3 regions of the Bradyrhizobium daqingense genome follow, and region 2 is predicted to be linked to each of the others. Evidence: riboswitches for the same ligand, from Rfam matches in the RefSeq annotation. Region 2 holds a riboswitch; each other region holds the start of a gene.
What was found. Region 2 has a riboswitch for cobalamin ahead of LPJ38_RS19120 (DUF1636 family protein). Riboswitches for the same ligand answer to the same signal wherever they lie in the genome.
Positions count from the first base shown of each region.

Region 1: another riboswitch for cobalamin. It lies ahead of LPJ38_RS37545 (hypothetical protein); the one in region 2 lies ahead of LPJ38_RS19120 (DUF1636 family protein).
Region 3: another riboswitch for cobalamin. It lies ahead of metE (5-methyltetrahydropteroyltriglutamate--homocysteine S-methyltransferase); the one in region 2 lies ahead of LPJ38_RS19120 (DUF1636 family protein).

Region 1 covers NZ_CP088014.1:7,925,180-7,930,533, reverse strand. The annotation lists gene LPJ38_RS37550 (class I SAM-dependent methyltransferase) at 127-1,542, shown strand; gene LPJ38_RS37545 (hypothetical protein) at 1,944-2,390, opposite strand; cobalamin riboswitch at 2,767-2,968, opposite strand; gene LPJ38_RS37540 (transposase) at 3,206-3,328, opposite strand; gene LPJ38_RS37535 (hypothetical protein) at 3,729-4,826, shown strand; gene LPJ38_RS37530 (P-loop NTPase fold protein) at 4,747-5,354, shown strand, end outside.
Region 2 covers NZ_CP088014.1:4,038,389-4,043,742, forward strand. The annotation lists gene LPJ38_RS19110 (cobyric acid synthase) at 1-859, opposite strand, end outside; gene cobO (cob(I)yrinic acid a,c-diamide adenosyltransferase) at 867-1,502, opposite strand; cobalamin riboswitch at 1,543-1,764, shown strand; gene LPJ38_RS19120 (DUF1636 family protein) at 1,859-2,233, shown strand; gene cobW (cobalamin biosynthesis protein CobW) at 2,230-3,279, shown strand; gene cobN (cobaltochelatase subunit CobN) at 3,279-5,354, shown strand, end outside.
Region 3 covers NZ_CP088014.1:7,503,609-7,508,962, forward strand. The annotation lists gene metE (5-methyltetrahydropteroyltriglutamate--homocysteine S-methyltransferase) at 1-1,362, opposite strand, end outside; cobalamin riboswitch at 1,464-1,665, opposite strand; gene LPJ38_RS35740 (nodulate formation efficiency C protein) at 2,674-3,399, shown strand; gene LPJ38_RS35745 (hypothetical protein) at 3,954-4,304, shown strand; gene LPJ38_RS35750 (thermonuclease family protein) at 4,525-5,241, shown strand; gene LPJ38_RS35755 (carbonic anhydrase) at 5,250-5,354, shown strand, end outside.

The DNA.
Region 1 (5,354 bases), 3.9 Mb from region 2:
CTGACTCAATCAAGCCGTTTATGGACCGGTCTTAACAACCTCGGGGGCGGCATGGATTCGATCCTTCGCGTTCTGATGCCCTTCTTCGGGCCGAAGAACTATTCTGAGATGCTCTAGAAGAACGCTTTGGCGGATTTCTGGCTGACCTTAGCCTGCTCGTTCCTGGTGAGGTACGATCCTTGGATTAACGGTCTTTTCTTGCGAGTTGAGCATCTGCCCGGCGTCAAGGAATTCGCCACGGCTATTAAAGCTCCTGAGGTGAACGTGGGCGGCTTCGCGCTTGCTTTGCTGGTGCTCATCTTCAGCAGGGTCACCCGATTCCATGATCGGATTTCGGACATATTTAAGATCAGGGCGAGGTTCGACCGCGCTAACATCCTTCTCCCTCTGGCTGTCATGTCGGGTGCGCAGATGTCGGCCCGTCAGGTGGCAAATCTCAAACGCGACCGCCATCCCCTCGTGAGAGCGACGTTCTACAAATACGCGTCCAGCCGAAGCGAACATCCGCTCGTCGACAAGCACGACATCGAAAGCGCATTGGAGGCTTGGCACATATTGGGTTGCCTTGGAGTGGCTCTTCATACTCACAGGCTTCGCGGTCTTATCCGCCTTCGCCAGGGCAGCTTGGTTTCTGATCATTTTTTGGACCGCCTCGATGGCCGCGCTTCTATTTATGCATCTTCGGTATGGATTGCTGGAACGAAGGGCGGATCCCCAGATCCAACAGATAGCCGGGAATGCCGAGGCAAGTGCAGGCAACCGCCAAGCATTCACAGAGGCGGCCATCTGATGTGGTACAAGATCGGGAAGGATATCATCGTCCGGAGCGAAAACGCAGCCAAGCCGGAAACACAGAGTTGGGCCTATCTTAAGAAGCTGATCTCGCGTCTCGAGCCAATTCATTCCAGCTTCGACTTTGGCTGCGGCAAACTGCGTTACGAACGGGCAATAGCCAAAACCACCGGCGAACTTGCGTTGGTGGATTCGGAAGTGCAGCTTTCAAGGGGTCAAATGATCCGCGGTCGTTCGACCACCATCCGCGATTACGTCGGCAAATCAAATCACGTCCACGCCCTCACCGTGGGTCAGTTTGCCTCCCATGACCGGAGATACGACCGCGGCTTCTGCATAAACGTTCTTTCTGTGATCCCATCGGCAAGCGTGAGACTTGGCATCGTTCAACTGATGAGAGCTAAGCTAAAGCCAAACGGCACTTGCTTGTTTGTGACGCTCTATCGCAATTCTGATTTTACAAGGATGCAGAATCTCCCGAATTGTCAACCATACGGCAACGGCTTCCTCATGGACTCGCTTAGGGGCCATTCCTTCTACGGCCTCATCCCGCCGGACGATCTCGCCGGATTGGTTAAGCGTGCAGGCTTCTCGGTCGAGTCGATCGTGCTGGATGAAGGCTCCGCATACCTGTGGGCCCGAACTCCGGACGGGCGACCTGGACCGATCAATTTCGAAATCCGTGAAACTGCGGAGAACTTTCAGATTCGATCTCAGCCAAGCGTGAGCAACCGCAGCTCGGCAAGGTAGACCAGGCCGGCAGAGACGGCGCTTGGATCCTGAGCAGCAGCCGCGGGGGCTCAAGTCACATCGACGACCTGTCCCGCTTAGGTTCGTCTGCTTCCGATAGTCGGCGATCTGCTGTCTGTAGTGGCCGATGCTCGGCGCATCCGGAGCCACGTCGCTCTTCCAATCGACGACCGCGTCGATGGCGCCGGCCTCGTCGAACGCGATCGCGTCAACCTGTCCGGAGAGCAGGACCTTGCCGCCTTCGTGAGTCTGGCTTCCGAACAACGGGAGCTCGGGGGCGAGACGCGGTCGCGGCGTCACGACGTCCGGAAGAGCGAGCGTCCGCAGCACCGTGGCGGTCAGTTCGACGGCGCTGATGCCCATCTTCGGATCCTCCGCCGGTTCGTGCCCCATCTGCCGGATCAGTTCCGCAGCCCGCGTTTCAAGTCCGCCCTGGCGTCGCAGGCTTCTCCGGTCAGCACCTCCTCGATTAGCTTGTGAAGGATGGTGCCACGCGTCGAACTTCTGAGAACGGCAGCAGGCTCCGCAGCGCCGGTTTCCGGAATTTCCCCGCTTTCGATCTTCGCTTCTGGCTCGTCCACCTGATCAAGTTCGCTCCGGCTCGGGCGACGCCAGATCACGGTCTTGCGCACATCGAAGATAGCGGTCGCCTCGGCGGCGAAGGTCTCGCGGGTCTGCCCGTTCTCTAGCGGCGTGACGTTCCTTTCCTTCGCGGTGCCGACGTCGTTCGGGTTGATCGCCGGGAGACCAGCCAGGCCCAAATCGACGAGCTTTGCCCAGCACTTGTCCGACAGGTCGGCGGAGTGCCTAGGCAGGATCAGCAGGTCGCGCGCCCGGGTCGCGGCCACGTACCAGAGGCGTACGCGCTCGCGCCGCTGCTGCTGCCGCGGTGACGGTGTTGCCCCACGGATTGGCCGAGGAGACAATCACGGATTGAGCAGTTGCGGAGGCTGTGCGGACGCCGATCCCGCTGCGGCGATCGAGGCCAGCACGATTCCTAGCGTCAATGCTGACCCGGACAGCCAGCGCTGTTTGAGCAGGATTGAAGTTGACGCCGAAACTCGCGCCGGCACGGCTACTACGTTTGAAATGAAAACGGTGATGACCACGGGCGAAACAAAAAGCCGTCACGCACATTCGCCGTGAGCGGCAGCCGTTCGCCCCGAATGCGGCAGATCTCGATCGGCTTTGCAACGTCTTGGAGCACCCCGCCCCTGCGTCAGTCCATGACCACGACCGGCAGCAAGGTTTCCTGGCTCGCGGGTTGACGCCTCCGACCACCTTCCCAGGTTCGAACGAACGAACCCAATGGCCCAACTGTCGTCGGCTCGCCGCTTACAGTTGCGGGGGCAGCTTCGGCCTTGTCCGTGAGGACGCACCGTATTCCCTTGATACGCCTTTCGGCGCTACCGATAACCAGACTGAAGGCCCCTCATAACCGAGTCAAGCAAGGGGCGTGAATCGAGTGCTGAGTGACACAACATGTGACAGTTTAGCCCGTCCTATTCGTGAGAGTGCGTTTTTCTAGTCCGATTGATGTGGCCGCACATCTGCTCTGACGAGGCGCACAGGATTGCCTTCGGCTTTTCACCGCCTGACGACCCGTACTTTGCAACGCGCTTGAGGGATAAGTTGGGCGAACGGGGGGCGGACGCCCCGCCGGTCAAGGACTGAGCGGCAGCAGCGCGCCGGGCAAGCCGCGGATCAGGTCGGCTTCGGGACATGCCGCGGCGAACGCAAGGCGAATGCGGCTCGTGGTCTCGACCACACGGGCAGCGAGTTTCAAGAGACTCCGCCTCGACGGCATTTGCGATGTTCGTTTCGATCTTCTCTAGCAAGATCGACCTGATCTGAGGATCGAGGGGCGACTCCGACGTCGAAAGCCCAGCCAAATGTCCCAGCTCTTTGATGCGGCCGTGATGGCCGGCTCGGGTGCCGTTTACATGTCTCAACCGTTCGCACAGTGTATCGAAGCCGGCTTGTCCGCCTATGATCGCCCTGCCTGTCGTGCTGAGCATGTCCGGTGTTAGCCCTGCGAGGTACTTCACGCTGACCCTGAACCGCGCGTCGCGATCTGCAAGGCAGAACGCCATTGCGACGATGGCGTCGAACAGCGCGGAATTCGAGAGGTCATGGTACTCCGCGGGGAGAAGCTTGCGCGCAGCCTGCTTACGGCTAGGGTCAGGGTGAACGAGACCAACCACGAAGTCGAAGGCTTCTTCGTCGGGAATCTCGACGAGAGATTGCTCGAAATCGCGCAAGTCGACGGTCGGAAGGAGCAGATGCGCCAACAGCTTCAGGCCGAACGGCAGCAATTGCTCCAGCAACTTGCTGGATCGGCGGGAGATGTCCGGCGCGCGGAGGATGAGGCACGGCTGTTCGAAGCCATGTTCGCGCAATTCCAGGCCATCCGCGACTCTGGCCTGACCTGCTTTGGATGCGGCGAGGAATTGGCTGCTTTCGATCGCAAGCTGGCGGAAATCGGCAAAAATATCGAAGACGCCAAGCGGAATCGCGATCCCAAGCTCGTTGCCGATCTGGAGCGCCTAGCCGCGGAGGTCAAGACGGCAAACCGGCTCAAGACCGAGACACAGGATGCGTCGACCCGGGCACACAGCGCGAAAGACAGGGCCGAGGGCGCGTATGAAGACTACATGAAGAACAATCGTGAAGTCCTGGCGGTGGCACGTCGCGCCCGCGCGCGCCAGCTGCTGGACGGATTCCCGCAATCGAGGGAGATGAGCGACTACCGGTCGAAGGTGGCCGAAATGGCGGCTCAGTCCTTGTCGGACCGCATCGCTGGGCTGACGGCGGACCGTGAAAACCGTTCTACCAACCGGCGCTCCACCCTGATGAGGGAAATGACGGGCGCCGTGAACAAGCACGGGCAGGACTTCTATCTCGTGCCGCCGTTCACCGCCGAGGAGGCGACGCCGTCGGCCGTCGAGCAGTGGGCGGTCGCCGAAAAGGACCGATTGGATGGGCATGAATTGGTCCAGTACGCGGAGCAGTGTCGGAACGCTGAGACGGAGATGACCTCGGCATTCCGGGACGACCTTCTCCATCGGCTCGACGATGCCTTCACCGGCATCAAGTCCACCCTGAACGAGCTCAACCGCCACCTGAAGGACCGCCAGTTCCACGGGCGCGACTACTACTCGTTCAAGGCGCTCGAGGCCCCGACCCACGTCGCGCGCCGCCCTAATGGACGTCATTGCGGACAAGCTTGCGAACGAGGCCGAAAGCCGCGAGACAGCGCTCGAAAAGGTTGCCGCTCTTGCTAAGCGGGTGAAGTGGCTGCGGGTGGCGAAGCTCGCAACGACGTCGGCGGCTTCGATCTATTTCGGCGTTCCGCCGGTCGGGGCCGCCGGCGAGTTCTTCGAACTCGGCAGAAAGATGTGGAGCGAGGGCTTCGGGAAGAGCGATGCCGATGCGGCGAAGAAGGCCGTCGGCGATGCCGTCAAGGAAGGCGGCGAGCTTCTAAAACCGAAGGAGGAAACGTCTCCTCCGAAGGAAATTCAGGCTCTGCGCGACACGCTCGAGCAAACCCTTGAAGAACTCGGTATCACGCTTGTCGTGTTGATCGACGATCTCGACCGCTGCCTGCCCGAGACAACGATCTCGACGCTCGAAGCCATCCGCCTCTTCCTATTCCTCAAGAACACCGCCTTCGTCATCGCTGCGGACAACGACATGATCAAGCACGCAGTCCGCAAGCACTTCGCGGGCTTCGAAAATGACTTGATGGTAACGAACTACTTCGACAAGCTGATCCAGGTTCCGATCCGCGTGCCGCAACTCGGCACGCAGGA
Region 2 (5,354 bases):
GAATGGCTTCCCCCGGACGCACCATCACGAGATCGACGCCCGGCTCGAGTTTGAGCGGATCGAGATCGTCGAAATTGGCGATGCGCGATAGCGCCAGGCACGCGATTTTGCACTGGCCCGGCTTGCGCGCGTCACTCAGGCCCAGCGCATCCTCGGCCGGCAGCTCGCCGGCGCGCGCGAACCAGGGCAGCACGCCGAACCCGCGCCAGGCGGTCTTCGTTTCGATCAGCCGATAGCCGTCGTCGAATAGCGTGGGATCGCCGCGGAACTTGTTGATGACGAAGCCCTGGATCATCGCGGCATCGTCGGGGTCGATCACCGTCTTGATGCCGACGAGCTGGGCGATGACGCCGCCGCGGTCGATGTCGCCGACCAGCACCACCGGCACGTCCGCCTTGCGTGCAAAGCCCATATTGGCGATGTCGGCCTTGCGCAGATTCACTTCGGCCGGACTGCCGGCGCCTTCGACCAGCACGAGATCGGCGCGCGTCTTCAAGCGCTCGAAACTCTCCAGCACCGCGCCCATCAATGACGGCTTCATCGCCGCATAGTCGCGCGCCCGCGCCGTCGCGATGCGCTTGCCATGCACGATCACCTGCGCGCCGACATCCGTCTCCGGCTTGAGCAGCACCGGATTCATGTCGGTGTGCGGCTCGACGCCGGCGGCGAGGGCCTGCAGCGCCTGGGCGCGGCCGATCTCGCCGCCATCGACGGTGACGGCCGCGTTGTTCGACATGTTCTGCGGTTTGAACGGCAGCACGCGCAGGCCGCGCCGCGTGAAGGCGCGCGCCAGGCCCGCGACGATGAGCGATTTGCCCACGTCCGAGCCGGCCCCCTGGATCATCAATGCGCGCGCCATCGTACCTTCAGAACTCGACGCCGGCCTGCGCCTTGATGCCGGAGCGGAACGGATGCTTGACCAGCGTCATCTCGGTGACGAGATCGGCGATCTCGATCAGCTCGTCCTTGGCGTTGCGCCCGGTGAGGACGACATGCGTCATCTCAGGCTTCTGCGTCGTCAGGAATTCGACCACCTCGGCGATGTCGAGGTAGTCGTAGCGCAGCGCGATGTTGATCTCGTCGAGCACGACCATGCGCAGGTTTGCATCGCGGATCAGCTCCTTGGCCTTCTCCCAGCCGGCGCGCGCGGCGGCGATGTCGCGAGCGCGGTCCTGTGTCTCCCAGGTGAAGCCTTCGCCCATCGCATGGAACTGGCAGAGGTCGCCGAAATGGCCGGTGAGCAGCCGACGCTCGCCGGTATCCCATGCGCCCTTGATGAACTGCACCACCGCGCAGGGAAAGCCATGGGCGACGCAGCGGACGATCATGCCGAAGGCCGAGGAGGACTTGCCCTTGCCGGCGCCGGTGTGGACGATGATGAGGCCTTTCTCGCCGCTCTTGGTCGCCATGATCTTGTCGCGGGCGGCCTTCTTCTTCGCCATTTTTTGGGCGTGGCGGGCGTCGGTTTCCTCGCCCGTTTGGGTCTCCGGTTCAGGCGTCATCGGTCCCGGTCCTTCGGCTTGACAAGTGGCGGCCGGCGGCAAATGGTGGGCCGGCGTTGGTTCCTGTCCTATGACAGGCGAAGAGGGAATGCGATAGGGCCCGAATCGACAAGATTTGGGTCCAAAATGCAGCCGCCCCCGCGACCGTGACCGGAGAGATGCCCGAAGCCACTGACTCCCGAGAGGGAATCGGGAAGGCGGGGATCGAAGGGCAAAACCCTGCTCCGCAAGCCGGGAGACCTGCCAGCGCGGACGATTTTGGACCGGCGGACGGGGTGTTCCGCGACGGGGAAACGGGCCTTTCGAATGCGGTCCGTGCGCCTCTTCGCTTCCCGCTGTTTATTCTGGAAGAGGCGATGACGGTTACACTTCACGTCTGCATTACCTGCCGCGCCGGCGAGACGCTCGGCGAGGGCGAGACCACGCCCGGCAAGCGCCTGCATGGCGCGATCCTCGACGCCGGCGTGCCCGACGGCGTCAATGTGGTTCCGGTCGAGTGCCTGTCGGCCTGCAGCCAGGGCTGTTCGGTCGCGCTCAGCGCGCCCGGCCGCTGGTCCTATGTCTATGGCCGCCTGTCGGACGTGAATGCGCGTGACGTGGTCGCGGGCGCTGCGGCCTATGCGGCCGCGCCCGACGGGCTCGTGCCCTGGCGCAGCCGCCCCGAAATCTTCCGCAAGCAATCGCTTGCCCGCATTCCCCCGATTCCCGCCGTGCCGGAGGCCGCCGAATGAACTCGCTCACAAAAGTCCCGGTGACGGTCGTCACGGGTTTCCTCGGCTCCGGCAAGACGACGCTGATCCAGCATCTGCTCGCCAATCCCGGCGGCAAGAAGCTCGCGGTGCTCGTCAACGAGTTCGGCAGCGAGGGCGTCGACGGCGAGATTCTGAAGTCCTGTGCGGACGCGAACTGTCCGGAGGAGAACATCGTCGAGCTCGCCAATGGTTGCATCTGCTGCACCGTCGCCGACGATTTCATTCCGACCATGGAGCAGCTCCTGGCGCGCCCGGTGCGGCCCGATCACATCCTGATCGAGACCTCGGGCCTGGCGCTGCCAAAACCGCTGCTGAAGGCGTTCGACTGGCCGGAGATCCGTTCGCGCATCACGGTCGACGGCGTGATCGCGCTGGCCGATGCCGAAGCCGTCGCTGCCGGCCGTTTCGCGCCGGATCCGGCTGCGGTGGAAGCACAGCGCGCCGCGGACGAGAATCTCGATCACGAGACGCCGCTGTCGGAAGTGTTCGAGGACCAGATCGCCTGCGCCGACATCGTGCTGCTGACCAAGGCCGATCTTGCCGGCAGCGCAGGGATCGAAGCCGCCAAGGCCGCGATCATCGCCGAGATGCCGCGCTCCGTGCCGATGCTGCCCGTCACCGACGGTGCAATCGATGCGCGCGTCATCCTCGGGCTGGGCGCTGCCGCGGAGAACGATCTCGCCGCGCGTCCATCGCATCATGACGGCGAGGAGGAGCACGAGCACGACGACTTTGCGTCCGTCGTGATCGACCTGCCCGAAGTGGCCGACATCGATGCGCTCGTGGCATCCGTCCAGAAGCTGGCGCGCGAGCAGAATGTGCTGCGCACGAAGGGCTATATCGCGGTCGCAGGCAAGCCGATGCGCCTGTTGCTGCAGGCGGTCGGCGAGCGCGTGCGCCATCAGTTCGACAAGCCCTGGGGCGCAGGTGTCAGGCAGTCGAAGCTCGTCGTGATCGGCGAGCACGGCGATATCGACGAGGCCGCGATCAAGGCGGGACTTGGTCTCTTGGGATCTGGTATCTGATGCACGTCGTCTTCCGCGAGAGCCGCGGTCTGGAGGAGACCGCGACGCCACGAGACATCGGCCAGGACCCGGCCGATCTCGTGGTGCTCTCGTATTCGGATTCCGACCTTGCCGCGTTCGCGGCCGGCTGGCGGCGTGGCCGCAGCAGCCTGCCGTCGCTGCGGCTCGCCAATCTGGCGGAGCTGCGTCATCCGCTGTCGGTCGACACATATATCGAGCGCACGCTGTCGCAGGCGCGCGGCATTCTGGTGCGGCTGATCGGCGGTGAGTCCTACTGGCCGTATGGACTAGCAGCGCTCCAGCAACTGGCGAAGGATCGGGGCATCGTGCTCGCCGTGCTGCCGGCGGACGGCCGCGACGACACGCGGCTCGATGCTTACTCCACCTTGCCGGTCTCGACGCTGCGCCGGCTCAAGGTGCTCTGCGACACCGGTGGCCCGGTTGCGGCACAAGCGGCGATCGCGCAGCTCGCGCTGGCCTCAGGCCTCTATGCAGGGCCGGTCGTCGGCGAGATGACCGTGCCGGAGATGGGATTCTATGATCCCGCGCGCGGCGTCATTGCTGCGCCGGGGAGCGGCGAGGGCAAGCCCCGGGCGCTGGTGACCTTCTATCGCTCCTATCTCACCGCTGCCGACACCGGCCCGGTCGACGCCTTGATCGCCGCGCTGCGTGCGAAGGGCTTTGACGCCTATGGCGTGTTCGTCACCTCGCTGAAAGCCCCGGGCGTTGCCGATTGGCTGCGCGCACATCTGGCGCAAAATCCTGCGGCGGCGATCGTCAATGCGACCGCGTTCTCGGCCCTGGGTGATGACGGCACAACGCCATTCGATGGCGCGTCCTGTCCGGTGTTCCAGGTCGCGCTCTCGACGGCGCGGCGGGAGGACTGGGCGGACTCGCTGCGCGGCCTCTCGCCCGGCGATCTCGCGATGCATGTCGTGCTGCCCGAAGTCGACGGCCGTCTGTTCGCGGGCGTCGTGAGCTTCAAATCCGCTGCGGAGCGCGACCCCGATCTGCAATTCTCGCATCTGGCCCATCGGCCCGACGAAGAACGTGTGAACGCAGTTGCCGCGCGCGTTGCCGCCTGGCGGCGTCTTGCTGGGAAGCCCGCGCGTGAGAAGCGGCTGGCGATCGTGCTGTCGAACTATCCGGGGCGCCCGCATCAGATCGCGCATGCGGTGGGTCTCGATGCGCTGGCATCCGTCGAGGCCCTGGTATCCGATCTCGCGGAGGTCGGCTTCGATCTTGTGCCAGTCCACGCGCTCGGCGAGATGCTGCTAAAGCAGCAGCTCACCTGGAGCGTTGCGAATTATCGCGAGGCGCTCTCGCGCATGCCGAAATCCCTGCAGGACGATCTCGCGCAAGCCTGGGGCGCGCCGGAGCATGATCCGAGCTGCCGCGACGGTGCGTTCCACTTCGCAGCTATCGCGTGCGGCAAGTCGATCCTCGCGGTCCAGCCCGAGCGCGGTGACGCGACGACGCGTGATGGCGACTATCACGATCTCAACCGCACGCCGCGCCATGGCTATGTGGCGTTCTATCTCTGGCTTCGGGAGCAGGGCCGCGATGCCTTGGTGCACATGGGCGCGCATGGCACGCTGGAATGGCTCCCCGGAAAATCCGTGGCGCTGTCGTCGGGCTGCTGGCCGGAGGCCCTGATCGGCGATCTCCCAATCATCTATCCCTTCATCGTCAACGATCCCGGCGAGGCCGCGCAGGCCAAGCGGCGCATCGGTGCCGTCAGCATCGGTCACCTGCCGCCGCCGCTTGCAGCGTCCGTCGTGCCGGAAGGCCTGCGCCGGCTCGAACGCCTGCTCGACGAATATTCGACGGCCGATGGTCTCGATCCCGCGCGCCGCCAGCGGCTGATCGCGGCGATCCGTGACGAGGCGCGCGCCGCAGGCCTCGAAGATGATCTCGGCCTCGATGCATCGGCAGCGCCGGCCGAAGCGATTCCGCGGATCGACCGCTTCGTCTGCGACCTCAAGGAAAGCCAGTTCGGCGCTGGCCTGCATGTGTTCGGTCGCGGCGCCTGCGGCGAGGCAGAGCGCGATGCGTTGCGTGCCGCGCTCGCAGGG
Region 3 (5,354 bases), 3.5 Mb from region 2:
TCCTATCGTCGTGGTAGGAAAAGCCGGCAGTCCAAAGCGTTCCCTTTGGATCTCGGAACGACGGGCAAACGGGGTGGCGCGCTGGCGCATCGTCTGATCGATCGCCCTCATTCGGACAGCGACGTTGGCATTATGGATCTTCGGCGAGGTCCGGCGGGCAGTCGCGGCGCATTCCGACTCGGCAAGAGCTAGCCCAACATTCTGGTCGCCTGCGAGTACCCGCGCCAGGATCGCAAGCTCACGCATCTTCTGAACCGAGAAAGCAAGCCAGCTCTTGACGTCGGACGCGAGCCCGGTCTCGAGTTCAACATCGACCGGCACGTGAAGCAGCGAGCAGGACGGAGCGAGCTGTACACGGTGCCTGCCAAGCTTCGCAATCGAGGGCTTCAGCCGCTGACGGAGCGACGGCAAGTTCGACCGCCACACATTGCGGCCGTCGATGACACCGAGCGACATGACGAGATCACTTCGGCCGTCAGCAATGATCTGATCCAATAGTTCTGGCGCTCGAACCAAATCGACGTGCAGACCGGAAATTGGCAGGCTCAAGGCAGTATCCAGATTGTCGCCTAGGGCGCCGAAATAGCTCGCAAGCATGATCTTGATAGCGGGTCCCTCCTTTGCGAACCGGTTATAGGCGTGCAGCAACGATTGTCGCGCCGCCTCATCCAGATCAAGGACCAGGCAGGGCTCATCAAACTGAACCCAACTTGCCCCTCGTTTGGCTAATTCATGCAGAAGGTCGATATAGACAGGTATCAGATCATCGAGGAGAGAGAGGGGCTGGAACGCGCTATCGGTACTCTTGCCGAGCTTTAAAAATGTGACCGGCCCGATCAGGACAGGGCGGGTCTGAAAGCCAAGAGCCCTGGCTTCCTCATACTCTTCGACGGGTTTGCGAGAGCACAGTCTGAACGCCTGTCCCCGGTAAAACTCGGGAACCATGTAGTGGTAGTTGGTATCGAACCACTTGGTCATTTCCTGCGCGGGCACGCCAGATCCCCGCGTACTCTGGTCGCAACTCGCATCCTGATCGCCGCATTGCGATCCGCGGGCCATGGCGAAGTACGTCTGGAGCGAAACGGATTCTCCGCTCGAGGCGTAGATCTCCGGGATGGCGCCAACCATGACACTTGTATCAAGCACCTGATCATACAGCGAGAAGTCGTTTGACGGAATGATCGTGACGCCGAGCGATTTTTGACGAGCCCAGTTCGCTGCGCGTAGGCCGGATGCGTCTTCGTACAACTGCTGTTCACTAATCTTTCCAGACCAGTAGCTTTCTAGAGCGAGCTTGAGCTCACGCCTTGGGCCGATGCGTGGCGTTCCGAGCGTAGCAACTGGAAGAGAGAGAGGAGACATCGCGTTAACCCCTGTTGGGGACAAAGGCCATGGCGGACGCAGGCAGGAGAAGTCGCGCGTGCGACGGCTGCTTGGCGTACCACCGAGACACCCCGCCCGTGGACCAATATATTGTCGGGGCCGGTCTCCTGGCTTGCTGGTCATCGCTGCTGTCCGGCCTTCCCGAAGCCGTGCAGGCTTCAGTGACATCGTTGGACAGCGGCTCGCCACTTACAGTTGCGGGGGCAGCGCCGGCATTTGCACCGGCTTCCCTCTTAGCTCCGGATCAATGGGAACCGGAGAACCTCGACGACTTGGATTATCGGCACGAGAACTCTTCCGTCAACCTCTCAGATTATGTGCAAGCTAATCTGCGACATCTGCTAGCCGAATGACCGTGCATCTCTGTGACTTACCACCATCCAGAAACATTCTCTAATCAGAGATGTCATAATCAGACATATCCTTCTCAGATACCGGAATAGCATCCGGAGCTGCCTTGAGGCGGAGCCGCACGCTAGATCGATGAAAGGGACAGAAGCAGCCTTCCGGCGGGAGTACCGACGTTTCTATCAGAATGCTTTCGATGCGGCCTTGCGATTTCCAGAGTTTCGCCCAGCACCTCGGCTAGCCAGCTATTCTCTCAACTAAAGGATCTGCAGCGAATAGGCCAAGGCACGTGGCGGAATTTAGCAACATACGAGGCGAGGGGTTGATTTGCGTGCCACCCAGACTTCAAAGCCGGGATCAAGCCGGCTTGGTGCCGCTGGCAATCATGCAGCTCGAACGCCGGCGGCACGATAGCGAACCACACAGCTCAATAGCGGCAAACGCACTTCCGTCCATCAGGCATCCGGCATCGAGGCGTTCAACTCTTCTGCTAAATATCCGGTGCGGGACAAGGATGCACAAGCTGCGGCGGATACACTGAATAGGAACACCGAAAACGTGCAAAGGTCAGAAAGTCGACAAGAGCGACACAAACTCTGTGAAAATTTCCGCCTATTGCCTGGCACGAAGAATGCAGACCCTCGGCATGCCCAGTCTCCTCCTGCTGGGCAGGTCCAGCTCAGCCAACTGACGCAGTCGCTGTCGGGGAAGTTAGCTGCGCATGACATACAGGGAGCGCCTGATCGCGCGGGACAGCCAGCGGGTGCCACGTCGCATCCCGTAAACTTCTTGCGATGGCTCATAGCAGGTTCGAGGTTGCCTGCTTTACAAGATGTTTGGATGAAACGCGATAGGCCGAGGGTTATGAAGAGAATGTCTGGAAGACCCGCGCTATGGCTTTGCTTGGTCGGATTTTTAATCTGCCTCGCCTGGCCGGCTGCCATGAGCAATAATATTCGGGCCAGCGACAGCCCCCTTGTCGAACGATTGAAGTCAACTTGGCGAGCGCAAGATGGTGAGACGATAGAACAAATTATCTCCAATGTCTCGAAGGTGGCACAGTTCGTGCCTCAAATGTGGGGCGTTATTGAACTTGGCCAAAACGACTTTATTTTCGTTTCGTGGACCAGACACCGGGACAACAAATCGGACGAACAGTACGTTATCACCTGGAAGATCGCCCTCGACGGCACGTTTGAACTTGCGTCGACTTATGCGAAGCCGATGGAATTGGGCTGGCGCGCCCTGGCGCTCTCCCTGATCGCCAGTGAAGTCGCAGATGGCGAAAGGGACGCAAATCTTCGCTTTCTGCATGATCCGGCCAACTTCAACTTCGTGGCCACCCCGCAAGGCCGGCTCGGCGATCTTCTGCGGCAGGGCCGCTGTACTATCATTGAACCAGTTGGAGTGGACTACTTACCGAAGCGGAATGGCAAACCGGCCGAGACGGGTGACGTGTGGCGCGTTCTGCTCTTGGTGAATTGTAGTATCCAAGGACCACGTTATTTTGCACACAACGGGGTCATCACTTTCGAAAAGAGAGAAGGACAGGATTGGGAGCCACAATCCTCCTTTGCCAAGCGCATCGCGAAATTTGCCCCTGGCTCCTGGTTCCAACGCACCGAGCCAAATGAAGAGGAAGACTTAGGAGAGCGAAGGCCCGAGTAAACTGCCGCAGAGCAACATCGCGCCGCAGTTCCTCCATGGCCCAGTGCCTCGGACCGACTGCAAGACATACGCGCTCGGCACTTGCTTTGTTTTAGCTTCCGCAACGGTCCGGGTGCCTTTCTCGCAGCAGTCCGGCCCGTCGCAAGAAGGTCGGCCGCGCGATTGCGTTTGTTCCGCCTAGTGTCAGCGGCGCGCACGAGCTTGCGAGATGTGGTTTTCCCGCCTTCACTCCAGCCGGTGTGAGGACACCACTGTGCGTGAGTATAGCAACGTCGAAGGCACCAGGAACTGGGTGTGAGACGAAACCGGCGAGGAAGTTACCGGGAGACGTTCACCGGTAGCGACCCGGCATACCGCTGAGCGCTTGCGCATTTCCGAGCGCGCAGGCCGGGAAGCTCAGGGGCCGTACGCAAGAAAACGTCGAGGACCAGACTGGCTCGACCCTAGCTTAGCTGGCACCCATTCGTCTGCATGTCATCGATCCAGATTTCGAAGCATGGAAAACGCCTGTTTAACTCTGCTCCACCTGCCCAGGTCGACATCAACGATCAATCTTGCCGGGCGTAAGAAGGTTAAGTTATGCGCGGGCGTCTACCCTGAACTCCATTGCGTCTTCTTCTAAATCGGCCAGAGAAAGCCAGACCGATCTTTTTCACATCTTTTCGTGTGAAGTGCGAAATTTCATTGCAGAACCGTTGGCAGCGGCCATTTTGCCGATGGAAACCGTCGCCAACCAGACCAAGGTTGATGCTCCACGCCTGACTCCAGCGCGAGCCAGCGCTTCATCGTCGGCCACTTTTTTTTGCAAAGACAACGTTCCGGGGTTCGGGTTTGTTCAGCATCGCCAGTTCGGCGCCGCCCGCGAGGATCTCCCCTCAGGTGGAGAGAGTAAAGCGCGGTCCTAGTGAGAGAGCCGCTGATGCTCGAAGAATAGCGCCGCACGCCCCAAAGAAATCACTTGATCCTTACGCAGCGTCAGGCCGTAGGTTCGCGTTCCGGCGAAGCCCTCATAAAGCGCGTCGGAAATGCCGGCGGAATAACGGACGTAACGCTGTCAAGCAGTCGAATGTATCGGCACCGTGTCGTGCGTGAAACGTGGATCAGGAGCGAAAGGTTGTTGTCGGGATGAAGAACCGCGGAATTATGTTCGCATTGCTCGCTCTCGTCACATCTCCGGTCTGCGCCGCGACGTTCAGCGGTGCTCCGCGCATCCTCGACGGCAATACGATCGAGATCGACAAAACCAACGTTCGGCTCTCAGGCATCGAAGCTCCTGAGACGGACCAGATTTGTCTCGACGTCGAGGGCCGGAAATGGGCCTGCGGCGTAGCTGCTCGCGACGAGCTTATCAAGCATTCAAATGGGCGAACCTGGGATTGTCATACCCAGAGAGTCGATGAGTACAGACGAGCCCTCGGTAACTGCTTCATCGAAGGCGAGAATGTGAACGTCTGGATGGTACGCTCGGGCTGGGCACTATCGACTGCTCCATCTCACGCTGTCTATGAGTTGGCGGCAAGCACAGCCCATACGGGACTGTGGTCGGGAGCGTTCATCGCTCCCTGGGACTGGCCTCGCCGCAATAAGGGCACGATTATCGTCGGCGCGTGGTCGGTTCCGATCGACGCGCAGGAAGTACTGCTCGGATCCGTCCTGCTGTCGGAACCGCCGTCCCCCGAGTGCCTGATAAAAGGCACTGTCGAGCGCAGCGGCGAGCGGATCTATCACCTGCCAGGGCAAGCCAGCTACGAACTAATCGACATGACGAAGAAGCGTAGCGAACGCTGGTTTTGTAGCGAAGCGGAAGCCGAAGCCACCGGGTGGCGTAAGGCCGTGCGTTGAGGCGACACATGCATGCAGCCAATTCTCCAAATATGTACCATTTAACCAGGACCGCGCGTTCGCGCCGTTCGCTGTTGTTGTTTGCTGCGTCGACAGTTTTCCTGCGATTCGGC